Regions from separate parts of the Lactobacillus sp. IBH004 genome, predicted to be linked through region 2. Evidence: riboswitches for the same ligand, from Rfam matches in the RefSeq annotation. Region 2 holds a riboswitch; the other holds the start of a gene.
The links. A riboswitch is a leader RNA that binds a small molecule or an ion and turns the genes downstream of it on or off. The one in region 2 is predicted to bind thiamine pyrophosphate.

Region 1: it holds a riboswitch for thiamine pyrophosphate, as region 2 does, so the genes downstream of both, LDX54_RS00810 (ABC transporter ATP-binding protein) here and LDX54_RS02870 (ECF transporter S component) in region 2, are expected to answer to the same signal.

Annotation. Positions count from the first base shown of each region.
Region 1 covers NZ_CP110217.2:169,441-173,976, reverse strand. The annotation lists gene htpX (zinc metalloprotease HtpX) at 1-222, shown strand, start outside; gene LDX54_RS00815 (AraC family transcriptional regulator) at 253-1,191, opposite strand; TPP riboswitch at 1,352-1,443, shown strand; gene LDX54_RS00810 (ABC transporter ATP-binding protein) at 1,484-2,842, shown strand; gene LDX54_RS00805 (energy-coupling factor transporter transmembrane component T) at 2,852-3,505, shown strand; gene LDX54_RS00800 (sucrose-6-phosphate hydrolase) at 3,547-4,536, opposite strand, start outside.
Region 2 covers NZ_CP110217.2:546,069-550,604, forward strand. The annotation lists partial or broken gene LDX54_RS02855 (IS3 family transposase) at 1-827, shown strand, start outside; gene hpt (hypoxanthine phosphoribosyltransferase) at 881-1,450, opposite strand; gene LDX54_RS02865 (M42 family peptidase) at 1,688-2,770, shown strand; TPP riboswitch at 2,846-2,935, shown strand; gene LDX54_RS02870 (ECF transporter S component) at 2,979-3,557, shown strand; partial or broken gene LDX54_RS02875 (IS3 family transposase) at 3,662-4,536, shown strand, end outside.

The sequences.
Region 1 (4,536 bases), 380 kb from region 2:
GAATACCTTGCCGATGCTTCTTCAGTAGAGTTAACGCGCAATCCGCAAGGGCTAATTTCGGCGCTTGAAAAAATTGACGGCTCTGCACCAATGAAAAAAGCTGATCCCAGCAGTGCGGGAATGTATATTGAAGATCCTATGCGTAAAAAACGCAGTTTTACCCATTTGTTTGACAGTCATCCACCAACAGCGGACAGAATTAAACGTTTAGAAAAAATGTAAAAAAACAACCTTCTTGTTTAAGGTTGTTTTTTATTTCAAATTAATATTTGCCTGCCTGAATAGTTCTGCACGCATTTGCACCGGTGTTTCATGGTAATATTCACTGAACTTCTTATAAAAGAAGGATTTGCCGCTATAACCGACACGGGTAATTATCTCTTTGACGGAAATATCTGGACGAGCAAGTAAACTTCGTGCTTCCAGCATGCGCCTTTCATCGACATGTTCCACAAAACTTTTGCCTGTTTTTTGTTTAACCAAACTTGAAAAATAATTAGGATTAAAACCAAAATGCTTGGCTGCATCATTAAGCGTAATGTTAGTAAAATGGGCATCAATATATTTTTCCAGATCCGTTTTTGCAAACTGATGACTTGTTGCTGGAGTGGAAGTTAAATTTTGCTTTCTAACTGCAGAAACGAAAAGCAAGGTAAGTTCTGCCATGATAGCGTTACGGGTAAACAAGTCATAATTAAGATATTCATTAATTATCTTTTTAAGTAGATGGGCAGACTCTGACATTAGCGTTCCGTTTAACCCTAATAATCTTTTTTGCTCAAAAGTAGTATTGATTTTTTTAAGCAATTTTTTCTCATAATTGTTCATTACAGTTAGATTGTCGAAAAAGTTCCGGACATCTATATTGGGGTCAAATTCGAGTTTAACTAAAATATCTTTACTACCAGGTTTTAATATTTCATAATTGCTCTTTTTCTGTAAAAAAATGATATTGCCATCATTGAGTATAAAATTCTGACTATTGATCCTCACTTTAGTTGAACCTTTTGCCTCATACAGAATAGTTAGCCCTGTTGTTTGGTAGCGATGAATTCCCGTATTACGATTTTCTAAAAAGGCTATAAACAAATCAAAGTTGCTGTTACCTGGTTTTATTTTCACTTCATTAGTATCAGACCTAGCCGCATCTATGATACTGGCTAAATATTGTTCCAATTTAACTGCTGCCATTACTTTCACCTCTTATACAGTTTAGGGATTATATAGTTTTATTATATAGCAAATTTTCATCTTACTAATATAATTTTGTTATTTTACCTTTATCATTGCTACATGAGTAACGGAAACTCCTTGTGCATCTAGACAACTAATTTTCTTTTCTGTATAATAAAATTTAACATCGGGGTGCCTGTAAAGGCTGAGATTAAACCCGCAGAACCTGCTATGGATAATGCCAGCGAAGGGAAAACGAAAGATTTTACATCGTCAGGCTATTATCCTGACGATTTTTTTGGTAACTAAATTGATTAAATTAAATAACCTAACATTTTCATATGACAAACAAAACCAAATTTTAACAAATATTAACTTAAATATTCCTACAAAGCAGTTTTCATTGTTAGTTGGACCAACTGGCTGTGGTAAATCTACCTTATTGAAAATAATAGCAAAGTTATATCCTGAATTTGCAGGACAACTAAGCGGCACTGTTACTCTGGGCGGCTTAAAGGCTGCTATGATGTTTCAAAATGCCAGTGAGCAATTTACTATGGCAACTCCTCGAGAAGAAATTATTTTTGCACTGGAAAACCTCTGCCTTAATAAGGCCCAGTATCTAAAACAGTTAAATGAAGCCGTTCAGTTTACCCAAATTGATTATTTACTTGATCAAAAAATTAACACATTATCTGGTGGTGAACAACAAAGAGTAGCATTGGCTGTTCTCATAGCGATGAATGTTGACCTGTTTTTACTTGATGAGCCTTTCGCCAGCTGTGATCCCGCTGCCCGCAAGTTTTTAATCGCTAAACTAGCACATCTGCGCGATCAAGGAAAAACAATCATTTTAAGTGATCATGTACTAGCTGGTTATGAAGGAATTTGCGACAATCTTTTTCAATTTCAGGGTAAACGCCTGGTGCAGCTTTCTCAAGCAGAACAGGAAAAATTGTTGCGAAAAAATACGGATTCTAATTCCTATACTTTTGTCTTACCGCAGCAGACTGAGGAGTCGTGCTTTACCCTGCAAAACGTTCAGATTAGACAAAATCGTTTACTTCTAAAGCAGGAACAGTTAAATATTGTTTCTGGTAAAACCACTCTGATTACAGGAGCCAACGGTGTGGGCAAAACATCGCTTTTTAATGCTCTGACTAAAATGATCCCTTATTCAGGCAGCATCACCTACCACAACCGTGAAATTAATAAATTACCTACTCGTAAGTATTTGCTTCATGTAGGCCAAATATTTCAAAATGCAACTGACCAGTTTATCAATGTCTCTGTTGCAGATGAAATTAACCTCAGCAAAAAAAAGCGGACCAATTCTTATTTTACTGATGACAAAATAGCTGCTGCTTTATCCACTCTTGAACTTGATTCACTACTTGATCATGTCGTATATTCATTATCCGGTGGACAACAAAAGAAACTGCAAATCTTGTTAATGTTGATTTCAGATCAGGATGTATTGTTAATTGACGAACCACTTAGCGGCCTGGATGCTGACTCTGCCGTCAAAGTGATGTCTTTATTAAGAGAAAGTCAGAAAGCACGGAAGCAAACGCTTTTAATTATCAGCCATGAGTTAAAGAATTTAGCTGATTGGTGTGACTATCACCTCATTTTTAAAAACCAGCATCTAGCTTACACGAACAAGTGAGGTACTATCATGAATCCTAGTTTTAAATTTATCTTGGCTCTGATTATTTCTGTAGAAATATCACTGAAATCAAGTTTACTAACAAACCTCTTAATCATATTCTTTGCATTGGTCTATTTAATTTGCAAACACATTAAATTAAGCAATTTGCTTTTAACTCTACTAATGCCTTTAATTGCCGCTTTTACAGTTTTTGCGACTTTATACTGGTTCTCGCCACAACCCAACTTACAGAACGCACTAAGCTTATCTAGTCGAATTTACGTTTATACTTTGACTATCTACTGCGTTTCAATAGACACTACTGCTACAGAATTTGCCCGCTCTTTTGAACAAAATTTTCATTTGCCCAGCAAGTTTGCTTATGGAGTTTTAGCTGCTCTTAATATCGTTCCCCGAATGAAAGAGGCCGTTAAGCAAATTCGTACTGCTGGCATGATGCGGGGAGTATATTTGAGTTTTTGGTCACCGGTTCTTTATTTTAAAGCTATCTTAGTTGCTCTGAATTCTGCAGAAAATTTAGCTCAAGGTATGGCATCCCATGGTTACCGCGAAAATGCCAAGCGCTCTGTCATTGCAGCTGTTCCTGTTAAAAAAAGTGACTGGCTGCAGTCAATTGCAATTTTGGTTTTAGTAAATCTAGCATTATTGACGTTAAAATAAAAAAGTGGACATGCTTGTCCACTTTTTTTCTATCCCTTAATTTATTCAGCTAAAGAATAACCTGCAACACTAATATTAACCGGCTCGTCTGCAGTGATAAAAATTGCCGGCTTTTTGGTTGTGTAATAGCGTTCTGAAAATACCAGCTCCCCGTCATTTAAGAAAAACTCAATTGAACTTGTATCAATAAAAACTTGTATTTTTAATTTTGAGTTTGGTCTCAGTTTGCCATAACGTTGTGCGTCGGTTGTCGATTTATCCGCTCTGATCAAAATTACTTCATTATTTTCCTTATTCCAAGATAATGTAACCAGATTTTCCTGTTCATTTTTAAAAATGAAGCTAATCTCATTACCTGACCAATTTTCAGTTTTAGCAGTTAAAAGCAACTCCAAGTGCTGCGGATCAGAAACATTAACTTGCATTGAAGAACTCGTTTGTTTTTCGTCAACTACTTTTTCTTGCCGTAATTGTTTTAACTCATTGACTGGCGTCATATACAGCTGATTATTTTTTAAAGTTAATTCTCGCGGCAAAGTTAACGCCCCACACCAGCCATCAGCCTGCTCGGAAAAGTCTGCATGCCACATATCAAGCCAGCCAAAAACAATGCGCCTATTATCAGGCGTTAACATAGTTTGGGCAGCGTAAAAGTCATGCCCATGGTCAAGTTCTTGAAATGCACCATGTTTAAGCTGATTGTTGCGATAATCCATTTTACCGATAAAATATCCCGTTTGATAGCAGTTAAGATATTCTTTACCCTTTGCCACGATTCCTTGAGGTGAACATAACAAAACGTCCTCTCTGCCCAATGAAAAAAGATCAGGGCATTCCCAGGTGTAGCCTTCAATATCGGCTCCTTGAGAAACGGCTATCGGGCCTAAATAATCCCAATGCAATAAATCAGTCGACTTATAAGTAATTGCACGGCCTAATCCTTTCTTATCCTGACCACCCACAACAATATAATATTCATTTCCATCTTGCCATACTTTAGGGTCACGAAAGTGCTGTGAGTTATCCGTCGG
Region 2 (4,536 bases):
CTTGATGCCATTAATGCCAATCCCAATCTGCCCCATCTATCCCGCAGTAATTATTACTACACTTTAAAGAAGAAGGACAAAGAGCGGGACAATCGAGAAATAATGGCTGAAATCAAAGCTATCTATGAAGAACACAAGCACCGCTATGGCTATCGCCGCATTACTGCAGAGCTTAGGCGTCGCGGTTTATTAGTCAATCATAAAAGGTGCAGCGCCTAATGAACAAGCTGAAATTGTTTGGCATAGTCAGTAAACGCTGGCACAAATACAGCAGCTATCGCGGCACTCAGGGTCCGATTAAGCCTGACCTGATTAAACGCAGCTTCAGTGCGGTTTATCCCAATCACAAATGGTATTCAGATGTGACGGAGTTTAAGCTCAAGGGGCAAAAGACCTATTTATCACCGATCATTGATGGCTGCACCCAAGAGATTGTTTCCTATACTATTTCCCGCAGCCCTAATCTTAAGCAGACCATGGACATGTTAAGGCAAGCTTGGCGCAAACATCCGGCACTGAATGGTTTGATCTTTCACACAGACCAAGGCTGGCAATACCAAAATGGTCAGTTTCAAGCGTGGCTCAAAAATCATGGCATTAGCCAATCAATGTCACGCAAGGGCAATTCGCTTGATGATGGGCTAATGGAAGGCTTCTTCGGGATACTCAAGCGAGAAATGTTTTATGGCTTTGAAAAGCACTTTAAGAATCTCACTGAACTGGAAGATGCGATTAGAGACTACATTGAGTATTACAATCAGAAAAGAATCAAAATTAAACTAAAAGGACTAACTCCGCTTGAATATCGAAAGTTAGTCCTCAGTTAGCAGCTAATATAAAGTGTCCTAATTTTAGGGTTCACATCATCAAGACAACTCTTTTATTTATTATTAACCAGTTTAATAATTTCGGGCTTTAATACACCAATATAACGTAGGTTACGATAATAATTCATGAAATCAAGTCCGTAGCCTACTACAAACTCGTTACCAACCTTTGAACCATAATACTCGACATCAACATCGACGTTACGATTTGCTTCCTTGTTAAGTAAAACGCAACATTTAACGCTTTTTGCTCCCCGTTTTTCAAGCAACTTTTTCATAAAATCTAAAGTCAGACCAGTGTCAACAATATCTTCCACGATTAAAACATCACGATCTTTCACATCAGATGCTAAATCAGAAACTAGCTTAACTTTCCCGGAAGACTCCATTTCATTACCGTAGCTTGAGACATCGAGAAAATCAATTTCAGCTTTGACGTCCATTTCTCTAACCAAATCAGTTAAAAAGAAAACAGCACCTTTGAGAGCACCAACGATTAACGGTTTCTTACCAGCATAATCATTGGTAAGCTGCTTTCCTAACTTAACACACATTTGGTGAATGTCCTCTTCACTAAACAATTTATGATCAATAATACTATTAATATTGTCGTTTTTTGGCATTTATCTACCCTTCATTGTAAAACAATTTAAATTCCTAATATTTCGATTATATCATTTTTTTGCTAAAAAAACAGACCATTTTCAACTATTTTCACTTTTTTAGCAGTCAATTACGTACAAAAAGTAGCTATATTGCTAAAAGCAGTAAGATAATTCTCGATTTGCTTAAATTTTTAACGTGTAACCTCAGTTTTTGGTAAAATTAATGCATAAGTATTTTTAGTGAAAGGTAAAAAAATGCAAAAACAACAAGAAATTAAAATGCTCAAGGCATTTTCTGATGCCAATTCTACTTCTGGCTTTGAAGGAGAATTTGTTAAACTATTTACCGATACTGTTCAAGATTTTGCTGACGTGAAGGTTGACGGTATGCTCAATGTGTATGCCAGCAAAAAAGATAACCAACCAGGTCGGCCAGTGATTCAACTGGATGCACATTCAGATGCTGTTGGCTTTATTACCCAAGCTGTCCGTCCTAATGGCATGATTAAATTCGTGCCCCTTGGCGGGTGGGTTAAATATAATATTCCTGCTCTGCGTGTAAAAATTAAAAATCGTGCAGGTGAATATGTTCCCGGTGTTGTGGCTACTAAACCACCTCATTTTATGACTGCAGCCGAAAAAAATAATGTACCGGACGTAGCCGATATGTCAATTGATGTTGGTTCCAATTCACGTGCCGAAACAATTAATGATTATCAAATCGATACGGGTTGTCCTATTTTTGTGGATGTTAAATGTGAATACAATGAAAAGTCTGGTTTGTTTTTCGGCAAAGATTTTGATGACCGCTTTGGCGCTGCTGCTATGGCTGACGTTTTAGACAATTTAAAAGATGAACAAACTGCATTTAACGTTGTTGCAGCACTTTCCAGCCAGGAAGAAGTCGGTCTGCGCGGAGCGTATGTGACAGCGCGTGCAGTAAAGCCTGATGTAGCAGTCGTGCTTGAGTCTTGTCCAGCAGATGATACTTTTACCCCAGAATGGTTGTCACAAACCGGACTGAAAAGGGGACCGATGTTGCGTGACATGGATACTTCGTTTTTGCCTAATCCTAAATTTCAACAGTATGCCTGCGATTTAGCTGATAAGAATAACATTCCGTATACTCGTTCTGTTCGCACTGGCGGTGGCCAAGATGGAGCAGCAATTTATTATGAAAATGGCGCACCAACCATTGTGATTGGTATTCCAGTTCGTTATGAACACTCTCCTTATTGTTTTAGTGCTTATTCAGATTTTAAAGCCTCTGTTGCTTTGACGCTTGCTATTATTCGTGATTTAACTAAAGAAAAGTTGGCAAGTTTTAGTCAATTTTAATGGCATTAACTACAGTAATCGTCTAAAATAGGCAACAAATTTAATTAAAGTATGATATAATAGTAAAAATTGAATAGCAGTCACTAGGGGTGCCAAAAAGCTGAGAAATACCCTCTGAACCTGATCGGGACAATACCTGCGTTAGGGAAGTGTAAAATTAGGTAATAATGATACTCCTACTGACATGTAAAGTTAGGAGTATTTTTTTATGTTTACTAGAACTTCAAAATGGAATGTAAAGTCGATTATTTTAATTGCATTAATTGGAATTATTATGGGAGTCATTTATACATATGGCTTTAACTGGGCTTTTAATTTAATCAAAATGCTGCTGGTGCCGACAGGTTTTGCACCGGTTACTGATACTGTTTTTACAGGTTTATGGCTTATGGCTGGACCTTTAGCGATGTATTTTGTTCCTACTGCAGGATCCGGTACGATTGGTGAATTATTAGCTTCTGTGGTTGAAATGGCCATAGGTGGTCAATGGGGCGCTACTACGATTCTTTCCGGAATTATTCAAGGCGCTACTAATGAAATCGGCTTTTTCCCTAAAAAAGAACGTTATCAAAATTTCACTTGGAAAAGCGTCTTAACTGGTGCGTTTTTTGCTTCATTTGGCTGTTTTATTCCCTCATATATTTTATATGGCTGGAGCAAATTTAGTATGCAAGTGCAAATCGTAATGCTTATTACCAATATCATTTCTGCTTTGGTTTTTGATGGCGTTTTAGTTAAGTTGATTACGAATTTATTTGATAAAGCATTAAAGCCAAAAATAGCTTAAATATTTAAAAAGGAGTATTGCTCTTGAAGTAATGATATGACCCCCGAAATTGAAGTGCTCCATAATAGTTAGACATTAATCTGACTATTAGGAGCACTTTTTTCATGACTAAATATTCAACTGCTTTGAAAATGGAAATTTGCAGTAAATACTTATCCCACCAAACCTCTTTAGCTAAACTAGAACGCGAATACGGCATTGATCATACCGAGATTAGGGCCTGGGCAGAACGTGCCCGCAAACATGGCTTAGCCGCTTTAAAGGTTACTCACACCCGGCAAACTTATTTGCCTGAATTCAAGCTAAATGTGGTACGCTTCTATCATGAACATCACATGGGAGTACTCAGGGTAGCCGCAGTTTTTAATCTTTCGCGGTCAGTAGTAAGACAATGGCTGGCGGCTTATCAGGCTGCAGGCTACTCTGGGCTGCTCCCAAAATCCAAGGGGAGACCACCAACCATGACTAAAAAGAAGCGTCAGAAGAAGCTTAAACCCACTAAGAAGCTAACCGAAGTAGAACAATTGCGTCGTCAGGTCGCTGAGCTAGAGGCACAAAAAGCCGACTTAGAATTGGATAACTTAATCCTAAAAAAAGTGGCTGCCCGATATCCACGCTCACCAACCGGCAAAAAACCAGAATAGCCGTGGAGATTCGGGCTGAGCGACCTGAGGTGCCGTTAAAGCTTTTGCTTGCCAAGCTGCACCTTAACCGCAAAACTTATTACGACAACCGCAGTCACCGATTGAACCGATTAGATAAATACGCTGCTGTTAAAGGCGTAATCAAGTCTATCTTCTACCAAGAAAGTGATGAGACTTACGGTTATCGACGTATGCATGGTGCACTCTTAGATCAAGGCTTTAGCTATGCGCCCAATACCGTGCGCAAGCTGATGCGGCAGCTGGGACTAAAGACCAGAGTCTACAGCAGGCGCACTGCACGCTACAGTTCTTATGCGGGCCCTGCAGGCGTAATC